4 regions of the Rhizobium sp. 25PS6 genome follow, and region 3 is predicted to be linked to each of the others. Evidence: predicted binding sites of a transcription regulator. Region 3 holds the regulator's gene; each other region holds the start of a gene.

Region 1 (5,489 bases), on a different contig from region 3:
CCCGGACGCGCCGTGGTACGTTCGCCTTCGCTATGGCTCAGAACTGCGACCGCGCGAAGCAGCGCCGTCTAGAGCGTTTCCGGCTCCTGATCTTTGGCAGGCGTGACAATCGACGCCGCTATGTAACGCTCCTCCCGATCGCCATCGTTGAAGTAGTAGACGGCGAGCAGGGATCCATCGCTGCGGTTTACGAGTCTCGGATAGCCGAGATCAGCCGTGCCGCCGTCGCTGCGGATGATCTTCTCGGCGCCCCATGTCCGGCCGTCATCGAAACTCATGCGCATCCTGATACCAAATGGCTGATCACGGTGGCCGTAGACAAGCATCAGCATGCCTTCGATCCGCCCGAGCGCCGGCGGGTTGCCATTGCTGCCCGTGTCGTCGACGATGCAGCCTTCCGGCGTCCAGGTCCTCCCTTGGTCACGGGAGGTGAAGGCCTCTATCCAACCCTTGCCAAAGCCTCGGCCCATGCAGCGCGTCAGCGTCAGGATGGCGCCACCGGATAGTGCCGTCGATGCCGGCATGATCGAATAGCCCTCGGGTTCCGGACCGACAAAGCCTTGAAAGACGAAGCTGCGCCCGCCATCCACGGTGCGCGCGCAGAACACTCTTCCTTCCGCGCCGTCCTCTTTGGACGTGCTGAGCATGAAGAGCGCATCGTCCCTGCCGAGAGGAACGATATCGGTGCGCGCCGAGAGCGGAAGATGCAAACCGGCGAAACGAAATGGACCCTGCCATGTCAGGCACCGATCCCGGCTGACATAGAACCAGCTGACAGCATCGCCCTCTACATCGGTTCTGGCGCACATGACGATCGTCTCGGGGTCGAGGAAGTCTATGGGATCGTCAATCGAGCAGAGGTCTTCACGGACCGACAGACGGGGACGGACCTTGAGGTCGGCGTTCAAGTGCTCGTCGGCCGAAAGCGAGAGCCCACCCGGCACGCGGCCGCAGAACGGCTCGTCCATCCAGGTCAGTCCGCCGTCCAGGCTGCGTGCCTGCCAGGGTACGAAGGGGAAATCGCGGTCCAATTCGTGCAACTCCCCCTTCGCTCCGAGTTTGCCGCGCGCGAAGACGACGACCATTTCGTCACCCCACGACCAGAGACCATAATTTGCCGGCCAGCCTGCGAACTCGCCGCGTCTGCGATAGATTTCGACATTGCGGAACTGCGTGTCCATGGAGGCTTCCAGACGATCAGAGCGTTTCGACTGGAAGTGCCCGCACAAGCAATTCTTCCTGCCCGAGCAGCTGTTCGAGTTTGCGCCGGTATTGGCGCCACCAGCCCCGATCGAGACTGTTCACCATCACTTCGATGACGATGACCGTATCTTCTTCAGTGCCCTCGCCACTCGACCAAAACCCCTTCGCCGGGGAATTGAGGTATGAAGTCGCCCCGCCATGGCGCTCGGTCATCTCGCGCTGAATCATCGCGATAATGTCTTCGATGTCGATCGCCGCGTGCGGCGCTGCCGGAATAAACAACTGTATCAGATGCATGTCGAATTCTCCTCGTTCCGCAAACTTCGGAGATCTGACGAGGTTCCGGCCCAGCTCGAAATCGCGGACGGGTGGATGAAAACCAATGCGGCGACGGACGGTCGTCGCCTGTGGCAGCTGATGCCGGCGGTCTAAAAAGCCAGCCGCAGCTGCGGCGCCGCGGCCGGTACTCGTTCTTCCAGCGAGGAGAGGGTGACGCCGAGCAGCCGTATGCCCTTTCGCGGCGGAAAGATCGGCGCGAGCAGCAGGTTGACCATCTCCTCGAGGTCCGCGATTGCTGGCAGGGGTGCCGGAAGCGTCTTGCTGCGCGTGATCTGGCTGAAGTCGGCATATTTCACCTTGAGCGTCACCGTCTTGGCGGCGATCCCGTTGGCCTCGCAGTAAGCCCACACCTTTTCGATCAGCGGCTGGAGCCCTTCGCGAGCAGGCTCGAAGGCGTGGAGGTCCTGTGAGAAGGTATCTTCGGCGCCGACGGATTTGCGCACCCGGTCGGGCTTGACCTGGCGCTCGTCGATGCCGCGGGCGATGCCGTAAAAATAGGGTCCCGACTTGCCGAAATGCTCGATGAGGAACTCGAGTGTCTTCTCCTTGAGATCGGCGCCTGTTTCGATCCCGAGTTGGTGCATCTTCTCGGTGGTCGCCGGTCCGACACCATGGAATTTCCGGACGGGAAGCTGCTCGACGAAGGCCGGCCCGTTCTTCGGCGTGATGACAGCCTGGCCGTTCGGCTTGTTGAGGTCGCTCGCCATCTTGGCAAGGAACTTGTTGTAGGAAATCCCGGCCGACGCGTTGAGGCCGGTGACTTGCTTGATCTTGGCGCGGATCTCCAGCGCGAGTTCGGTGGCGACCGTCATGCCTTTCAGATTTTGCGTCACATCGAGATAGGCCTCGTCGAGCGACAGCGGCTCGATCAGCGGCGTGTATTCGGCAAAGATCTCACGGATCTGCTGCGACACCGCCTTGTAGACGGCAAAGCGCGGCGGCACGAAGATCAGGTCAGGACATTTGCGCTTGGCAGTCACAGACGGCATTGCCGAGTAAACACCGAATTTACGGGCCTCATAACTCGCCGCCGCCACCACACCACGGGCAGCCGACCCGCCGACGGCAATCGGTTTGCCGCGCAAGTCCGAATTGTCGCGCTGCTCGACCGACGCATAAAAAGCATCCATGTCGACATGGACGATCTTCCGGACGGGGGGTGAGCTTATCTCGTTCATGGCGGTTTCAGCGATCGCGACGGGATCGGCCTCTGAAATTGCGCGCCGAAACAAAAACAGAACATAGCAGTCTTGGGAGGCGATATCAACAATTCCAATGGGGGCCCGGACCTGCCGTCGAACTACCAGCCGCCCAAGGCGTTCTCATCCTGTGGAAATCAAATTCAGGAGGCAATCAATGGCGGACGACAGCACGACCACCATTCGAGCCACATTCGAAACACGCGAAGCCGCTGATCTCGCGGTCGAACATCTGGTTCAGCAGCATCGGGTTTCGAGGCCCGACATCTTTATCCAGTCGGCAAGCGACCGCAACAGTGCGGGTTCGGCGCCATCGGGCGGGGATGCCTCTCATGACGATGGCGCCCGTCGCGATGCGCCGCTCGAAGGCGAGATCGAGGTCTCGGTGGATATCGCATCCAGCCAGGTCGCCGCCGTCCAGCGCAGCCTCCGAGCGGCCGGCGCAGTGCGTGTATCGAGCCGCTGAGCACGGCCGATAATCTCCGCGTCATTGTGCCCGTCGAAGATATCGATTTCGGCCATGTCGGTTTCCTCTTGGAACTATCACCGGCGCCCGTCTGTCTCAAGGCCCCTCCCCAACCCCTCCCCACAAGGGGGAGGGGCTAAGCTGTGGCACCCGCCTCACAAACAAATAGACCAGCCGCACAGTCAACGTTCAATAGGGCGCACGACGAGAGCCGCATGTTAAGCCCCTCCCCCTTGTGGGGAGGGGTTGGGGAGGGGTCTTGCAACGCGCCTGCAACAATTCTCCGGTTTGCGCCTGACGCCTGCCAAGCCACGCTCTACGCCGCCTCCCCCGCCAGCGCCGCACTTTCCGCCAGCCTGCGCGCCGCGACGAAATCCACCTTGCCGGAGCCGAGCACCGGCACCTTGCCGATATTGACCTCGGCCGGCACCATCATGTCCATGGCGCCCCTGGATTTGGCGAAGGCGAGGAATTCGGCGCGGGTGGCGGTGGGGGCGTCGGTCAGCAGCACCAGCCGCTCGCCCTTCTTGGCATCGGGCAGCGAGGAGACGACCGACAGCGCGCCCGGCCAGAGTTCGGCGGCCAGCGTCTCGACGGCGGCGAGCGAGATCATTTCGCCGGCGATCTTGGCGAAGCGCTTGGCGCGGCCGCGGATCTTGACGAAGCCGTCCTCGTCGATGGTGACGATGTCGCCGGTGTCGTGCCAGCCGTCGAGAAGCGGCTCGAGCACGCCGGGCTTTTCGGCGCGCAGGTAACCGGCCATGACATTAGCGCCGCGCACATGCAGCCTTCCGCCCTCATCGATGCCCGGCACCGGTTCGAGCTTCCATTCCATGCCCGGCAGGATTTTGCCGACCGTGCCCGACTTGTTGTACATCGGCGTGTTGATGGAGATGACGGGTGCTGTCTCGGTGACGCCATAACCTTCCAGGATGCGCAGGCCGAACTTTTCCATATAGGTCTGGCGGGTTGCGGCCTTCACCGGTTCGGCGCCGGAGAAGATGTAGCGGATCGAGCGGAAGTCATAAGGATGCGCCGTCCTGGAATAGCCGTTGAGGAAGGTATCGGTGCCGAAGATGATCGTGGCGTTGGAGGCATAGATCAGCTCCGGCACGATGCGGTAATGCAGCGGCGACGGATAGAAATAGACCGGCACGCCCGAAATCAGCGGCAGCACCGTGCCGGCCGTCAGCCCGAAGGAATGGAACACCGGCAGGATGTTGAACACCTTGTCGCCGCTGTGGAAATCGATGCGGGCAGCCGCCTGGGCGGCATTCGACAGGATGTTGCGGTGGGTCAGCACCACGCCCTTCGGCGTGCCCTCGGAGCCCGAGGTGAAGAGGATGACCGCCGGATCATCCGGCTGCCGTTTCACCAACGGCCGCGCCTTCCTGAGAAACCCGAAAATCTTGTCCTTGAGGGAGATTTCGGCCCGGAGATCATCGAGCCAGACGATCGTCACCTGCTTTTCCATCTCGACGATCACGGGCCCGAGTTTCGCCTGGGTGACGAAGGCGCGCGAGGTCAGCACATGCTTGACCTCAGCCGCCTTGCAGGCCGAGAGAATATTGGCCGCACCCGCCGTGAAGTTCAGCATCGCCGGCACCTTGCCCGCGCTCATCACGCCGAGAAGGGTGGCGGCGGCGCCATTGGCATTCGGCAGCATGACGCCGAGGTTGGTTTCCGGGAAGCGGGCGCGGAATTTTGCGCCGAGCACGGCAGCGCCGGTGAGCAGCTTGCCATAGGTCAGCCTTCCGGTGACCGGATCTTCGACGGCAAGTTTCTTCATGCCGAATTCATGGCCGGCCTGAATGACGCGGTCGAGCACGGTCGACGAGGTATCGGCGGTCTGGAACAGCAGGTTCGACATCACCTGATAAAGGGCAGCACCGGCCGCCGTGCGGCGTTTGCGGCCTTTCAGCTCCGGCGGCACGTCCAGCTTCACCGGCTCGAGAATGGTGACCTTGACCTTGGGGAACAGCCGGCGGCGGATCTTGCCGTTGTCGAGATAGGAGAGATAGCTCTTCTCCAGCCCGTCGATCTTCACCGGCACGACCATCGAGCCTGTTTTGTCGGCGACCATGGCGGCGCCATCATAGACCTTCATCAGCGTGCCGGTCACCGTCAGCCGGCCCTCGGGGAAGATGCCAATCGGGTTGCCGTCCTGCACCACCTTGATCAGCGAACGCGTCGCCATCGGCTTTGTCGGGTCGAGCGGCAGGAATTTGCACATTTTCAGGAAGGGACGCACCCACCAGGCCTGGGCGATCTTGTAATCGACG
Region 2 (5,489 bases), 150 kb from region 3:
GCCGATCTTTCTGGGCCTGACGACAGGCATGAGCCGGACCGAGCGCACGCAGGTGGCGCTGCGTGGGTCGGTCATCGCCTTCATCATCCTTGCCGTCTTCGCGCTGTTCGGCGCCGGCGTGCTCGGCGTGCTCGGGATTTCGATCGGCGCTTTCCGCATCGCCGGCGGGCTGCTGCTGTTCTGGATCGCCTTCGAGATGGTGTTCGAGAGGCGGCAGCAGCGCAAGGAGAAGGCGACCGAGGCGGCGATCACCAAGGATCATATCGAGAATATCGCCGTCTTTCCCCTCGCCTTGCCGCTGATTGCCGGCCCGGGTGCGATCTCGGCGACGATCCTGCTTGCCGGCACGCTCGCCACCTCGATCGGGAAAGCCCAGCTGATCGGCGTCATTGCCGCCAATCTGCTGCTGACCTTCCTCATGCTGCTCATCGCCGAAAGGCTGGACCGTTTCCTCGGCGTCACCGGCCGGGCTATCCTGACGCGGCTTCTTGGCGTCATCCTCGCAGCGCTCGCCGCACAATTCGTCGTCGACGGGGCTAAGTCGGCGTTCAATCTGATCAGCGCGACACCGCACTGAAAAGGGCAAAAAAATCAAAGAGAGCATTGACGCCGTTTTGTGACATCACGCTCCGAAGTACTGTCAGCCGCAAGTTCACCGGTTGGAACGGAAAGCAGAACACGGATGTAAACTGACTGGAAGAGCACAACGGATCAAATCGTCGCCTTCTACGAAAGTATCTCGCGCCGAGTGCGGGCTTTGAGGATAAACGTGTTCCGAACCCTTAGGGATTTGGACACGTACCACACCCACAGACCGGTGATGATGAACGCAGCTACGTTCGGGCCAACAACCTCTGCTGTCAGAAATTGACTAACACCGACCCCTAGCACGGCGGAAACGAGTGCAACATCGAGTACGAAGGCGACTGCGATGGCTATCCACTGATAGAAAAATAACCTCGGAAATAGTCTGTCCTTCTTAAACATAAACCAGACTACTACTGCTTGAAGCATCACAAGGGCAAGGCTCAAGACTGCCTCGCCAACAATGACCAACTGGCTTCCTCCGATAGAATTATATTCAGTGTAATTTTCTATCGAGTTCGCAACATTAGCCAGCGCCCTAAGTAGTCCCAAGACTTCTGCTATTGCCAAAAGCAGAAGCCACCCACCGAAACCCGATGGGCCGTTGACCGGGTCTGTTGTTCTCCTAGCTGATATAACAGCAAGGCAAATTGGCACTCCGAAAATCAGAAAAACTATTACCCAATGCCAAATAGAAAATGATCCCATCAGTCCCCCGAAAGCCTGAGGTCACCACCCGCATAAGGTGGCTCCGTTCATTCCCGACACTAGTTCTGGCCGATCACACCGCTTTTTATTCGGGGATCATCCAGAACCGATGAAGTCTCTAAGGACCACTTGGCGCTCGCCGACCGAGCCTGAGCAAAGAAGCCGAACAATTCCAACATGCTCTTCCCGTGCTGCCCACCGGGGTCCGCGCAACTCTTCTCTCATCCTTAGAACGGGATGTCGTCGTCGAGATCCCGCGAGAAGTTGCCGCCACCACCACCGCCCCGGCTCGGCGATGAAGCGGGAGGCGGGGCGCCGTAATCGTCGCCATAATCGTTGCCGCCACCGGCACTGCCACGGCCGCCGCTCGCGCCGCCGCCTTCACCGCGGCCGTCGAGCATCGTCAGCGTCGAACCGAAACCCTGCAGCACCACTTCCGTGCTGTAGCGATCCTGGCCCTGCTGGTCCTGCCATTTGCGGGTCTGCAGCTGGCCTTCGATATAGAGCTTGGCGCCCTTCTTCACATATTGCTCGACGACCTTGCAGAGGCCTTCATTGAAGACGACGACCGTGTGCCATTCGGTCTTTTCGCGGCGCTCGCCGGAATTGCGGTCGCGCCAGGTCTCCGAGGTTGCAAGACGGATATTGGCGATCGGCCGGCCATCCTGAGTGCGGCGGATTTCGGGATCTGCACCGACGTTTCCAATCAGAATTACCTTATTCACACTACCAGCCATGCTTCTCACCCTGCCTGCCGCCCTGCCCGGCGGCGTTTAATCGATCGGCGCACCTTAAACCATCACGGACCGCCGATGCGCATGGGCGGCATTTAATCCACATCTTTATCCATCAGAAAGCCGCATGCATTCATCAGGAATTTTGTTCTTTATTTGTTCTAGTTTATCCGTATGATCCTGTCAACAGAATCGAAAACCTTGAGCCCTTGCGGATATTCAGCCTCGACTCGCCCGTCGGCATCACTAAATAAGGGCTGTTATCCAGAAAACCAAAGCAGAGACGATGAGCGAACTGAAGACGATCTCCATCCGCGGCGCGCGCGAGCATAATCTCAAGAGCATCGATCTCGATCTGCCGCGTAACAAGCTGATCGTCATGACCGGGCTTTCGGGTTCAGGCAAATCCTCGCTCGCCTTCGACACGATCTATGCCGAGGGCCAGCGGCGCTATGTCGAGAGCCTGTCGGCCTATGCCCGCCAGTTTCTCGAGATGATGCAGAAGCCCGACGTCGACCAGATCGACGGGCTGTCGCCGGCGATCTCGATCGAGCAGAAGACCACCTCGCGCAATCCGCGCTCGACGGTCGGCACCGTCACCGAGATCTACGACTACATGCGCCTGCTCTTTGCCCGCGTCGGCGTTCCCTATTCGCCGGCGACCGGCCTGCCGATCGAGAGCCAGACCGTCAGCCAGATGGTCGACCGCATCCTCGATTTCGGCGACGGCACCCGTCTTTATATCCTTGCGCCGCTCGTGCGCGGGCGCAAGGGCGAATACAAGAAGGAACTGGCGGAGCTGATGAAGAAGGGCTTCCAGCGCGTCAAGGTCGACGGGCAGTTCTACGAGATTGCCGAGGCGCCGGTGCTCGACAAGAAATACAAGCACGACATCGACGTGGTGGTCGACCGCATTGTCGTGCGCTCCGATGTCTCGGCGCGACTGGCGGACAGCCTGGAGACCTGCCTGAAGCTTGCCGACGGGCTGGCGGTCGCCGAATTCGCCGATAAGCCGCTGCCGCCGGAAGAGACGTCGGCCGGCGGCTCGGCCAACAAGTCGCTGAACGAGACGCATGAACGCGTGCTGTTTTCGGAGAAGTTTGCCTGCCCGGTCTCGGGCTTCACGATTCCCGAGATCGAGCCCAGGCTCTTCTCTTTCAACAACCCCTTCGGTGCCTGCCCGACCTGCGACGGCCTCGGCGCCCAGCAGAAGATCGACCCGGACCTGATCGTGCCGGAGCCGGAACGGACGCTGCGCGACGGGGCGATCGCGCCCTGGGCCAAGTCGACCTCGCCCTATTACAATCAGACGCTGGAAGCGCTCGGCAAACATTACGGCTTCAAGCTCGGCACCCGCTGGAACGATCTTTCCGACGAGGCCAAGGACGTCATCCTCAACGGCACCAACGACAAGATCGAATTCCACTATGCCGACGGCGCCCGCTCCTATACGACGCAGAAGAATTTCGAAGGCATCATCACCAATCTCGAGCGCCGCTGGAAGGAGACCGATTCCGCCTGGGCGCGCGAGGATATCGAGCGCTTCATGTCGGCGGCCCCCTGCCCTTCCTGCAACGGCTTCCGCCTGAAGCCCGAGGCCTTGGCGGTGAAGATCAACACGCTGCAGATCGGCGAAGTGACCGGAATGTCGATCCGTGTCGCCCGCGACTGGTTCGAGACGCTGCCGGCAAGCTTCAATGCCAAGCAGAACGAGATTGCCGTGCGCATCCTCAAGGAAATCCGCGACCGGCTGCGTTTCCTCAACGATGTTGGCCTGGAATATCTCAGCCTGTCGCGCAATTCCGGCACGCTGTCGGGCGGCGAGAGCCAGCGCATCCGGCTCGCCTCGCAGATCGGTTCGGGGCTGACGGGCGTGCTCTACGTGCTGGATGAGCCCTCTATCGGCCTGCATCAGCGCGACAATGCCCGGCTGCTCGACACGCTGAAGCATCTGCGCGACATCGGCAACACTGTCATCGTCGTCGAACATGACGAGGATGCGATCCTGTCGGCTGACGACGTGGTCGATATCGGCCCGGCGGCCGGTATTCACGGCGGCCAGGTGATCGCCCACGGAACGCCGCAGGATATCATGGCCAATCCGAAGTCGCTGACCGGCAAATATCTCTCCGGCGAACTCGGCGTTCCCGTTCCCGACGAACGTCGCAAGCCAAAGAAGGGCCGCGAGATCAAAGTGGTCGGCGCGCGCGGCAACAATCTGAAGAACGTCACGGCGTCAATCCCGCTCGGCGTGTTCACGGCGGTGACCGGCGTTTCCGGCGGCGGCAAATCGACCTTCCTGATCGAGACGCTCTATAAATCGGCAGCACGCCGCGTCATGGGCGCGCGTGAAAACCCGGCCGATCACGACCGCATCGACGGCTTCGAGCATATCGACAAAGTGATCGACATCGACCAATCGCCGATCGGCCGCACGCCGCGCTCGAACCCGGCGACCTATACCGGCGCCTTCACGCCGATCCGCGACTGGTTCGCCGGCCTGCCGGAGGCAAAGGCCCGCGGCTACCAGCCGGGCCGTTTCTCCTTCAACGTCAAGGGCGGACGCTGCGAGGCCTGCCAAGGCGACGGCGTCATCAAGATCGAGATGCACTTCCTGCCTGATGTCTACGTCACCTGCGACGTCTGCCACGGCAAGCGCTATAACAGAGAGACACTCGACGTTACCTTCAAACAGAGGTCGATCGCCGACGTGCTCGATATGACGGTGGAGGAAGGTGTCGATTTCTTCGCGGCGGTGCCTGCGGTGCGCGACAAGCTGCAAGCGCTGAAGGATGTCGGTCTCGGCTATATCAAGGTCGGCCAGCAGGCCAATACGCTCTCGGGCGGCGAGGCACAGCGCGTCAAGCTTGCCAAGGAGCTGTCAAAACGCTCGACGGGGCGCACGCTCTACATTCTCGACGAACCGACGACAGGCCTGCATTTCCACGACGTCGCCAAGCTGCTCGAAATGCTGCACGAACTGGTCAACCAGGGCAATTCGGTGGTGGTGATCGAGCACAATCTCGAAGTCATCAAGACGGCCGATTGGGTGCTCGATTTCGGCCCCGAAGGCGGCGACGGCGGCGGCGAGATCGTCGCGACCGGCACGCCGGAAGCGATCGTCAAGGAAAAGCGGTCCTATACCGGACAGTTCCTGAAGGGATTGCTGGAACGGCGGCCGGCGAAGAAGGCGGTTGCGGCGGAATGACGATGAGGCCAGCGTCGCCCGATGATCTGGAAACGATCGCGACGCTGACGTCAGCCGCTTATCGGCCCTATAGCGAACTCTTCGGCGCTCCGCCGATGCCGGTGACGGAGGATTACACGCCGCGGATCGAACGCGGTGAAGTCTGGCTCTGCGAGATCGGCGGGCAAACGGCTGGCCTTATGGTCGTCGAGCGACATTCCGATCACCTCATGCTGTTCAGCATCGCGGTCTCGCCGGCATTTCAGGGTGCCGGG
Region 3 (5,489 bases):
TCCGAACCCATGCGTACGGCTTCGGCGATCGAATCGGCGCCGACCGGCAGGATCATGAATTCCTGGAAATCGATCGGATTGTCGGCATGGGCACCACCATTGATGATATTCATCATCGGCACCGGCAGCAGGCTGGCGGAGGCGCCGCCGACATAACGATAGAGCGGCAGGCCGGACGCCTGGGCAGCAGCCTTGGCGACGGCGAGCGACACGCCGAGGATGGCGTTGGCGCCGAGGCGCGACTTGTTCGGCGTGCCGTCCAGCTCGATCATGATGTTGTCGATCTGGATCTGGTTTTCGGCGTCGATGCCGCCGATCGCGTCGAAGATCTCGGTGTTGGCGGCTTCGACCGCCTTTTCGACGCCCTTGCCCAGATAGCGCTTGCCGCCGTCACGCAGTTCGACCGCCTCATGCGCGCCCGTCGAGGCGCCTGAGGGAACGGCCGCGCGGCCCATGCTGCCATCTTCGAGATAGACATCGACTTCGACGGTGGGGTTGCCACGGCTATCGAGAATCTCGCGGGCGATGATATCGGTGATTGCAGTCATGGGTTCTTCCTGCTCGGTGGATGATAAGTCGGTTCGAAACCTGTCTTAGTCGAAGGCGTGCAAATTACAATGCTGCAGTTTCCAGCCTTCGAACCGCGTTTGGATCTCGCCTAAAGCGCGTCGCGATCTTTCAGATTCGCTTGCCACGCTTTAGGTCTTTGGCTTTCCGCATGTCGTTGTCGCAAAACCGCTGCACACTTTTGCGCGACATGCCTATAGCACGATCATGTCAGGCTGTTGAACGTCAAGCCTTGGCGACCGCATCGAAGGCGAGCAGCTTTTCAAGCAGCCGCGGCATGTCCTTGAGATAGACCATGTTCGGGCCGTCGGAAGGTGCGTTATCGGGGTCCTGATGGGTTTCGACGAAGACACCGGCAATACCGGCAGCCACTGCGGCGCGCGCCAGCGTTTCCACGAATTCCCGCTGACCGCCGGAGGATTCGCCCTGCCCGCCCGGCTGCGCCACGGAATGGGTCGCATCGAAGATAACGGGTGCACCCATCGCCGCCATGATCGGTAGCGAACGCATGTCGGAGACCAGCGTATTGTAACCGAATGAGGCGCCGCGCTCGCACAGCAGCACGTTCGGATTGCCGCTGGCATTGAGCTTCTTCAGAACGTTCTTCATATCCCAGGGGGCGAGGAACTGGCCTTTCTTGACATTGACGACGCGGCCGGTCTTGGCGGCGGCGATGAGAAGGTCGGTCTGGCGGCAGAGGAAGGCCGGGATCTGAAGGACATCGACCACCCTTGCCACCTCCGCGCATTGCTCGGCAGTATGAACGTCGGTCAGGACGGGAAAGCCGAATTCCTTCTTGAGGTCGGCAAAGACTTCCATGCCCTTTTCGATCCCGATACCGCGTTCGGCCGAGAGCGAGGTGCGGTTCGCCTTGTCGAAGGAGCTCTTGTAGACGAGGCCGATGCCTAGCTTTCCGCAAAGCTCTTTCAGCGTGCCGGCAACCATGAAGGCGTGGTCGCGGCTCTCCATCTGGCAGGGACCGGCAATCAGCGATAGACGGCCGGTATTGGAAAAGGTGACCTGGCCTTGGCCTTCGCCGATCCTGACTTCGGAATTCGTATCAGTGCTCATCGTGTTTCCTCGAAGGCGAAGAGCGTGCCCTGCCCGGGCGCGGGCTTCACCAGAATGCGATTGTTCTTGCGCGTGTATGTCACCCCGTTAGCAGCCAAATGCGCTTCTGTCACGGCAAGATCGGCGACAGCAAAGAGGATTGCCCGGCCGCGCAGGCCGCGATCTGCGGATGAGACGGCGACGTCGAAATATGCCTCCAGCCCTTCCGGCGTCATCAGGCTGATTTTCGCATTCGATGCCGCAATATCGACGCCGAAACCGGTTTTCTCGACTGCCGATTGCGCCACGGCAAGGCTGACGAAAGCAGCGAAGGCGGCCGGCTCTGGCGTGCAAAGCGCGATCTCAACTATGCCGGTGACGCCATTGGCATGCGTCTCCAGCGCCGCGCGGTCGGCCGGTAGCGGATTGACGCGCTCGACGGTGAAAAACAGGAGATCAGGCGCGCGCAGGTCGCCGGCGAAAGCCAGCTTAAAGCCGGCAATCGTCTCGGAACCGTCCGGCATCGTCATCGGCCGGGTGAACTGCAGCATCTCGCCAGCGCTCGATCCGCTGCCGACGAAATCCTGATGATCGATGCCGGCATCCTTGCTGCCGAAAGCCAGCCCCGAGAGCCCCTCCTCGCCACAGCGGAAACGGAAGGCCTGGTTGCGGGCAGTGAAGACATTACCTTGGCGCGCAGATGCGTTGCTCTCCTCGACGTTCGCAATCCCGAGCGGCTCCAGATAGGTCTTGTCGGCAAAAAAGACGCAGGCATTCTCCGTTCCGAAGGGATGGCACGCATCGGCGGCAACGGTGAAGCCGAGCTTGCCGAGCCTCTCGCGCGCCAGATCGATGTTGACGACCGGCAGCACGACATGATCCAGCGGGTGCGGTTTGGCGGAATGCGCGTTCATGATATCCCTCCTGGAAACGGCAAGAGATGTGCGATGGCGCGTCCCTCAATGCAAGACTTCTGTGCCAATCCGGCGAATGAAAATAAAAATCTCAACGAGTTGGCGCCAAGTTTTACGGAAATTTAGCTACTTGCGGAACACATATGGAACATATAGTGTCTGTTCTGGATTTGTTTCAATCACGAGGTCACAACGTCGATGCTCACGCGCAAACAACAGGAGCTTCTCCTTTTCATTCATGAGCGCATGAAGGAATCCGGCGTTCCGCCATCTTTCGACGAAATGAAGGATGCCCTGGACCTCGCCTCCAAGTCCGGGATTCATCGCTTGATTACTGCGCTTGAGGAGCGAGGCTTCATTCGCCGCCTACCGAACCGCGCCCGCGCGATCGAGGTCATCAAGCTTCCGGAGGCCTACAGCCCCAGCATTCAGCCCCGGCGCGGCTTTTCGCCGAGCGTCATCGAGGGTAGCCTTGGCAAACTGCAGCCGGTCGCCACTCCTGCTCCCGCAAAACCCGTCGCCGACAACGGCAACTCGGTCTCGGTGCCGGTCATGGGCCGAATCGCTGCCGGTGTGCCGATCTCGGCGATCCAGAACAACACCCATGACATCGTCGTTCCGGCCGACATGCTCGGTTCCGGTGAACATTATGCGCTGGAGGTCAAGGGCGATTCGATGATCGACGCCGGCATCTTCGATGGCGACACCGTGATCATCCGCAACGGCAGCACCGCAAGTCCCGGCGACATCGTCGTTGCTCTGGTCGACGACGAAGAAGCGACACTCAAGCGCTTCCGCCGCAAGGGCGCCTCGATCGCGCTGGAAGCTGCCAACCCGGCTTACGAGACCCGGATTTTCGGGCCGGACCGCGTCAAGGTTCAGGGCAAGCTCGTCGGTCTCATTCGCCGCTATCACTGACATTGGCCAGGCCGGATTCGGTAAAACTGTTGCTGCGCCAGTCATAGGCGCGATGGCGCATCCATGGCCGCGACAATGAATCGAAGGCGGTTGCCACCTCCGGGCCGGCGTCCGTGAAGCGCAACTCGACGGATCCGGTCCTGCGCAGCGTCTCGCCGGTGAAGAGCGTTGCACCTGAGCGGCAGTTGTTGAAGCGAAGGCGCACGGACGTCACGACGATATCGGCCGCGTCGCATGCCGGGCCGAGATAGGCGGCATTGTCGATGACGGTTACCACCTGACCATTGCCAAGCCTTGATGTGCACCAGGCCTTCTTGACGCAGGAAAAGCGGTTTGCGTCACCGGCCGCTGCGGCCGTCCGCATCGCGGTCCTTGCTTCGTTCTGCTGATCGCGGGAAAGCCTGACGCGGCGGTCTTCTCCCTCAGGCGGGATAGCAGGACCATCCAGCATCTTCGGCGGATTATGCCCCGGCAGGACCAGCGCTCTCTGCCACTGGTCGAAGATGAAGTCCGGCGGTCTTTCACGGTTGGAAGCCATTGCCGCCGCCGCGACGACCGCGACGAGACTGCCATCCTCCGAAATCACCAGATCCGGCGGACGGGGACCCGGCAGAAGCAGCAGGATGAGCGTTGCGACCGCGATAATCGATGTGCCGACATGGCGCAACCGGGTGCGGAGCAGCGTCAGCAGCAGAAAGCCTGCCACGGCGACGGCGAAATACCAGGCGGGCAAGCGGCCCACGTCGATATTGCCACCCCAGCCGGACACCGTCTTTGCAACCGCGATCACCAAATCGAGGCCGAATCCGACGATCTTCCAAGCCCAAACATCCAGACCGAAAGGCATGAGCAGCATCGCCAGCAGACCTGCCGGCATGATGATGAAGGAGATGATCGGCATTGTCGCGAGGTTTGCCGGCAGGCCGTAGGCGGTCAGGCGATGAAAATGCTCGATCGAAAACAGCGCGGTTGAAAAACCGCCGATCAGCGAGGTCAGGAAGACGCCGCCGAAGAAACCGGCAACCGTAACGAACGGCCTGATGATCGGCAGCTTCAGGAAGGCGTTTTCTCGGACGCGCCGGTCCTTCCACAGCTGATAGCCCGAGACCAGCGCCAATGTCGCGGCAAAGGACATCTGGAAGCTCGGTCCCAAGACCTCGGACGGCGAAATGGCAATGATGACGAGAGCGGAGAGCGCGACATTGCGCAGGCTGATCGACGGCCGGTCGAAGAAGACCGCAATCAACATGATGGCCATCATGATGAAGGCGCGTTCGGCAGAGACCGCAAAGCCGGAGATCAGGAAATAGGCGGTGACGGCGATGAGCGCGCCGGCGGCAGCGATCTTCTTCGTCGGGTAGGCCTCAGCGATGCCGGGGAAGAGGCTGAGCAGCATCCGGAAGCCGACGAAGAAGATGCCGGCCGACAGCGCCATGTTGAGACCGGAGATGGCGATGATATGAGCCAGACCGGACTGGCGCAGCGCCTCCGTCGTCGCATCCGAAATGGCGCGCCGCTCGTCCGTCACCAGAGCAGCGGCAAAAGCACCGGTGTCGCCGGGCAGGATCGACCTTATGCGGTCGCCGATGCCGCTGCGCAGCCGGTAGAGACCTTCGAGCAGCGCTTCCGCTGTCGATCTTGCAGCCTGGGGACCTGCCTGCGCATCGACCTTCGTCGGTGCACCGTAGAAGAAACCGTTGGCGCCGATGCCGTCGAAATAGGCACTGAAGGAGAAGTCGTTGAGCTCGGGAAGCGCTGGGCCCGCCGGCGGCGTCAGCCGCGCCCTGCCGGTGATGATATCGCCGATCTCGAAGGCCGCGTCCGCGCCGCGGGCGATCGCGGTGATACGTTCCGGCGGCCGCTTCACCTGTGGCGCCTCGGTGCCGGTGACGGCAAGAATGTAGCGCCACCGCCCGCGACCGTCGCCTTCGCGCCGCTCGACGCGGCCGGTCACCGTCGTCGTCACGGCGGAATCGAGGATCACGGTGGAAGCCCGCCGGCTCTCGAACTGCGCCGTGACCATGCCGCAGGCCACGAGCG
Region 4 (5,489 bases), on a different contig from region 3:
CATGACGAGAACGACATCGCGCCGCTCCATCGTCAGCTCGATACGGTCGCCCGGCTTGACCATCTGGCTTGGATGGTTGCAACGCTCGCCATTGATGCGCACATGGCCCGATTGGATGTGGCTCTGCGCCAGCGAGCGCGACTTCACCATGCGCGCGAAGAACAACCACTTGTCGATGCGCTGGCGCGAACCGCTTGTCGGCTGTATCTCCCCGCTCATGATTACTTCTTCATCTGCTCCTTGAGAGCTGCGAGCTTGGCGAAAGGCGAATCCGGATCGATCGGCTTCTCCTTGCGCGGCGGCTTGGCCTCGAAGCGCAACGGCTGCGAGCCGCCACGATTGTTGTTGCGGTCGTTGCGATCGTTACGCTCGCCGCGATCCTTGCGATCGCCACGGTCCTGCCGGTCGCCACGCGGCTGGTCGCCCCGTGGTTGGTTGTTGCGGTCGCCTCTTGCCTGCTGCGGTCGGCCACCATCGCGACCGCCGCCTTCCTTGCCGCGGTTCTGGCGATTGTTGTCGCGGCCGTCGCCGCCGCGATTGCCCTCGCCGCCTTCACCGCCGCCCGGCCGGCGATTGCGGTCGCCGCGCTCCTGGTTCTGACCGCGCTCCTGGCCCTGGGCGCCACGGCGTTCGCCATGCCCGCCGCGCCCCTGGCGCTGATTGTCGTTGCGACCGCCAAGACGCCACAGAAGAACCGGCTTCGGTTCCGTCGGCTCGCCGGCTTCCCCAGGAGCAGGTCCTGCTTCCTCGGAAGCCGATACCGTTTCCGCAGGAGCGGAGATTTCCCCGGCAGCTGAGGCTTCCGCCGGAGCGGATGCCTCGATCGCTTCCGGAGCGGGGCTTTCGACCGCTCCCGTCACCTGCGCGTCGGCGACCGCCGAAGCCGCCTCGGTTGTGGATGGCTCGGCAGCAGTCTCTTCCGCGGCGCCATCGGCATCGTCGTGATCGGCCTTCTCGGCAGTCTCTTCCGCAGGCGTTTGCGCGCTGGCGGCAGGCACTGAGGCCGCATCCTGCGCCGCAAGATAGACCGATGCCTCTTCCGCCTTCACGGCATCGGCGCGATAGCCGAGACCCTTGAGGATTTCTTCCATGTCCTCGAGCGTCGCACCGAGGATCGACAGCATCGCCGTCGTCGTCGTGAAGCGGCGGCCATCATAGGCGCCCTCCGGACGGTTGTTCTGACCGGGCTTCCATTGCAGCAGCGGACGGATGATATCGGCAAGCCGTTCGAGGATGTCGATACGCACGGCACGCTTGCCGAGGAAACGGAAGCCGGCGAGCTTGTAGAACATCCGCTCGAAGCTCGGATCGGTGACGACGGAGGTGCGACCGGCGGCAAGCACGGGAATGAGATCGCCGTAGCCCGGCTTGTCGAGACCGTCGTTCTTCAGCGCCCAGAGCAGCGTGATGAGTTCGGCCGGCGCCGGCTTCAGAAGTGCCGGGACGAAGATATGATAGGCGCCGAAACGCACGCCGTAGCGGCGCATGGAGGCGCGGGCCTCCTGGTCCAGAGACTTCACCTCCTCGGTTACGTCGCGGCGGAACAGCACTCCGAGATTCTCGACGAGCTGGAAGGCAAGCCCCTTGGCGAGACCCTGCAGGTCCTCGGCGCGCGACAGATCATCGAGCGGCTTCAGCACCGTGCTGATATGATGATTGACGAAGCGCTCGATGCGGGCGGCAACGTGATCGCGGGCATTGCCCGTCAGTTGTTCATCGGCCAGCAGGATCACGCGCGGACGCATGATGTGATCGCTGCCCGAAAGCCGCGCCACCGGGTCGCCCAGCCAACGGATCAACCCATCCGAACCGATCACCAGATCGCTGTTGCCGGCGGCGTGCATCCGGGCCGCGCGGGCTTCGAACTCGAGCCCGAGCGCCTTCTGCGACGCAGCCTGAACCGCCTTGGCATCCGGTCCGTCCGTTCCCGCCACCGGCGTGAAACGGAATCCGCTCAACTGCCCTACATGATGTCCTTCAACGAAGACATCGCCATTCACACTGATTTCAGCTTCCAGCATCGCATTCTCTCTCAGGCGCTTCATGAGCACAGATGTCCTGCGATCAACAAAGCGTTTCGTCAACCTTTCATGTAACGCGTCGGACAATCGATCTTCGATTTCCCGCGTCTTTTCCTGCCAGTGTGTCGGATCGGCAAGCCAACCGGGCCGATTCGAAACGTAGGTCCAGGTTCTTATCTGCGCGATTCGCGCCGAAAGCGTGTCAATTTCGCCATCTGTTCGATCGGAGCGATGAACCTGCTCCGCAAGAAACTGCTCGTTCACCGTGCCATAGCGGACGAGATCGGAAAAGAGGGTCGAGATAAGATCGGCATGTTGTGCTGGCGTGATACGCCGATAGTCGGGAAGCGCGCAAGCCTCCCAGAGTTTTTCGACGCGCGCCGGCCTGTCGGCGAGATCGATGACCTCGGGATAACGCGAAAGCTGTTCCAGCGCCTGCTGGTCGACCGCAGGCAGTGCCCGCGTCAGCCCCGGCACGCGCGGACCCGCCTCGAGGCTGGCGCGCAGCGACGCGATTGAGGAGAAGTCCATCTCCGTCGTCCGCCACTGCAAAACCTTGACGTTGTCGAACTCGTGTCCTTCGATGCGCTGCACCAGCTCGTCGTCGAAGGGCGAGACTTGCCCGGTGACGCCGAAGGTCCCGTCCCGCACATGCCGCCCGGCGCGCCCGGCGACCTGGCCGAGTTCGCCCGGATTGAGATTGCGAAACTGGTAACCGTCGAATTTCCGGTCCTGGGCAAAGGCGACGTGATCGACATCGAGGTTGAGGCCCATGCCGATCGCATCGGTCGCCACCAGATATTCGACGTCACCTGCCTGATAAAGCGCCACCTGCGCATTGCGGGTGCGCGGGCTAAGCGCGCCGAGCACGACCGCCGCGCCACCGCGCTGCCGGCGGATGAGCTCGGCGATGGCATAGACCTCGTCGGCGGAGAAGGCGACGATGGCAGAACGCTGCGGCAGCCGTGTGATCTTCTTCTGCCCGGCATAGAAAAGATGCGAAAGCCGCGGCCGCTCGACGATAGTGATGCCGGGCAGGAGCTGCTGCAGGATCGGCCGCATCGTCGCCGCGCCGAGCAGCAGCGTTTCCTCGCGGCCGCGAAGATGCAGGATACGGTCGGTGAAGATATGGCCGCGCTCGAGATCGCCGGCGAGCTGCACCTCGTCGATCGCGACGAAGGCGGCTCTGGTCTCGCGCGGCATCGCCTCGACGGTGCAGACGGAAAAACGGGCATTGGGCGGCGAAATCTTTTCCTCGCCGGTGACCAGCGCCACATTCTGCGCGCCAACCTTCTCGACCACCCGCGTATAGACCTCGCGCGCCAGCAGCCGCAGCGGCAGGCCGATCACGCCCGTCCCGTGCGCGACCATGCGCTCGATGGCATAATGGGTCTTGCCGGTATTGGTCGGCCCGAGCACCGCGGTCACACCGCGCCCACTCAGAATCATCCGCTGCGAAGTCAGAGTCATGGGTCCATGCAAATGAGGCGGGTGGCCCCAGGAAAATCTCGGCTCCTCGATGGAAGCTGGACAACACATGGACAGCTGCCGCCGCAAACGCAAGGGCAGATTTCAAAATGCCACACGGATTGCGACCTTTGCGAGTCTCGCGGAACACTCGAATTCACGATTCGGAACAGCGTGAGAACGAATCAGCGACGAATCGCTGACTCCCGCTGATTCAGCTTTTGTTCACGGCTAAGTATTGATTTTGAATCACTTTTTCCCACTAGATGCTGAATCGTGAGACTCTCTCTTGTTCGCATTTTCGCTGTCGTGGGTGACGATTCCCGCGCCGATTTTGAACAGGCAAAAATCCGCCCGAAATTAACCTCTCGACCAAAGCCTGAACGAATCGGAGACGAATCGTTCACACCATCGTTTTCGCCTTTTGTTCACGGCCACATCTGGTAGCGGTCTCAGGTCTGGGCACTAGATGCATATCGGCGGAGATCCTTTCGCGCCGCCTCGTCGCATCGGCATTAATCTTTCAGGAGCCGGATTCAGACGGCGTTAAGTCAAGGCGGCAATATCGGGTTCCGATCAAATACGGAACGAATCGCCGACGAATCGGCGACATCGCGACCTTCCCGCTTTGTTCACCGCAACATATTGTATTTATATGTCTTTTTAACCATAGCAGCAATTTCCGGAAATAACGGAACTTAGAGCGTGATCAGGCGCCGTCACATTTCCGGCGCTTAACCGGGAACAAAAATCGCCAATGTGTGTTTCTCGTCCATCCAAATTGCGGATGAAATGAAGGAAACACACCATGCTTGGCACGATACTTCTTATTATCCTCATTCTGCTCTTGATCGGAGCCTTGCCGAATTGGGGTTATAGCCGTGGCTGGGGCTATGGACCTTCCGGCGGTTTGGGGCTAGTTCTCGTGATTATCATTATCCTTGTACTAATGGGCCGCATCTAAAGCCCAACTAACCTGGGGAGTTACGACATGATGAAGAAGATTGTTCTTATCGGTGCCCTCGTCGGCGCCTTGGCATCCTGCACAGCGACCGAGCAAGGTACGGCGATCGGCGCCGGCACCGGTGCGGTTATCGGCGGTGCCGTCACCAACAGCTGGGGTGGTGCCGCCGTCGGCGCCGTTGCCGGCGGTCTGACCGGCGCTCTGATCGGCCAGTCGGTCGAACGCCGCGGCTACTGCGTCTATCGCGACCGCTACGGCCGCCGCTATGAGGCCCGTTGCCGCTACTGATCGGCAAGCATATCGGACTCCCGACGGGCGCCTTGGCGCCCGTTTTTCTTTTGGCCTGCTGCATCCGTCAACGTGACGTTGACAATCGGTTGCGAAAGTCAAATCTACCGCCGCCCAACTGCCAGACACATATTTCCTTCACGAGCGCAACGGACAGGCAAAGCCGCCCGGCGCAGCTGAAAGGAACGCCTCCAATGACCCAGATTTTGCTTAATTCTCTCGTCGCTGCTCTGATTACATCGGCTTTCCTGACGACCGCGATATCAGCCCTTAGCGGCGAAAATCGCTCGCTGCGCAAAGTGCCGGCCAGAGCTCGGCCACAGCGACGTCCGAACACAGACCGCCGCTCTTGATCTTCCCGAAAACGCACCACTACACCGGCCACAAACCGGCATCACGAGAGACGTTCAAAAACAGCGATAGCGCGTCCTGCCGGACGCGCTATCGTTTTGAATCTAATCTCTACTGTCGACTCGAAGACAGAAATGCCTAGGCGAAAAACTGTCCACCATTGGCCGTCAGCGTCGAACCGGTGATGAAGCCGGCATCGTCGGAGACGAGGAAGGTGACGCAGCGCGCGATCTCTTCCGGTTCGCCGAGACGGCCGACCGGGATCTGCGGAATGATGCGTTCGTTCAGCACCTTCTCCGGCACGGCAAGCACCATTTCAGTTCCGATGTAACCGGGGCAAATGGCGTTGACGGTGATGTTCTTGTTCGCCCCTTCCTGGGCCAGCGCCTTGGTGAAGC

The links. The regulator LexA, encoded in region 3, represses DNA repair genes until DNA is damaged. The targets are predictions, from matches to a motif close to TGTTCNNNNTGTGTTCNG.
Region 1: a site for LexA is predicted at 2,767-2,784, ahead of dinB (DNA polymerase IV). Genes of this name have one in related genera too.
Region 2: a site for LexA is predicted at 2,174-2,191, ahead of uvrA (excinuclease ABC subunit UvrA). Genes of this name have one in related genera too.
Region 4: a site for LexA is predicted at 3,654-3,671, ahead of RWK44_RS03735 (helicase-related protein). Genes of this name have one in related genera too.

What each region holds. Positions count from the first base shown of each region.
Region 1 is NZ_JAWDIV010000032.1:21,197-26,685, reverse strand. It holds gene RWK44_RS32645 (sialidase family protein) at 69-1,181, opposite strand; gene RWK44_RS32640 (hypothetical protein) at 1,198-1,500, opposite strand; gene dinB (DNA polymerase IV) at 1,632-2,720, opposite strand; gene RWK44_RS32630 (hypothetical protein) at 2,899-3,207, shown strand; gene RWK44_RS32625 (acyl-[ACP]--phospholipid O-acyltransferase) at 3,524-5,489, opposite strand, start outside.
Region 2 is NZ_JAWDIV010000003.1:346,256-351,744, reverse strand. It holds gene RWK44_RS06390 (MarC family protein) at 1-577, shown strand, start outside; gene RWK44_RS06385 (DUF2569 family protein) at 727-1,293, opposite strand; gene RWK44_RS06380 (single-stranded DNA-binding protein) at 1,521-2,030, opposite strand; gene uvrA (excinuclease ABC subunit UvrA) at 2,314-5,235, shown strand; gene RWK44_RS06370 (GNAT family N-acetyltransferase) at 5,232-5,489, shown strand, end outside.
Region 3 is NZ_JAWDIV010000003.1:199,020-204,508, reverse strand. It holds gene eno (phosphopyruvate hydratase) at 1-548, opposite strand, end outside; gene kdsA (3-deoxy-8-phosphooctulonate synthase) at 793-1,638, opposite strand; gene RWK44_RS05670 (VOC family protein) at 1,635-2,531, opposite strand; gene lexA (transcriptional repressor LexA) at 2,730-3,449, shown strand; gene RWK44_RS05660 (ComEC/Rec2 family competence protein) at 3,430-5,489, opposite strand, start outside.
Region 4 is NZ_JAWDIV010000002.1:227,099-232,587, forward strand. It holds gene RWK44_RS03730 (RNA-binding S4 domain-containing protein) at 1-219, opposite strand, end outside; gene RWK44_RS03735 (helicase-related protein) at 222-3,491, opposite strand; gene RWK44_RS03740 (DUF3309 family protein) at 4,297-4,452, shown strand; gene RWK44_RS03745 (YMGG-like glycine zipper-containing protein) at 4,480-4,740, shown strand; gene RWK44_RS03750 (beta-ketoacyl-ACP reductase) at 5,230-5,489, opposite strand, start outside.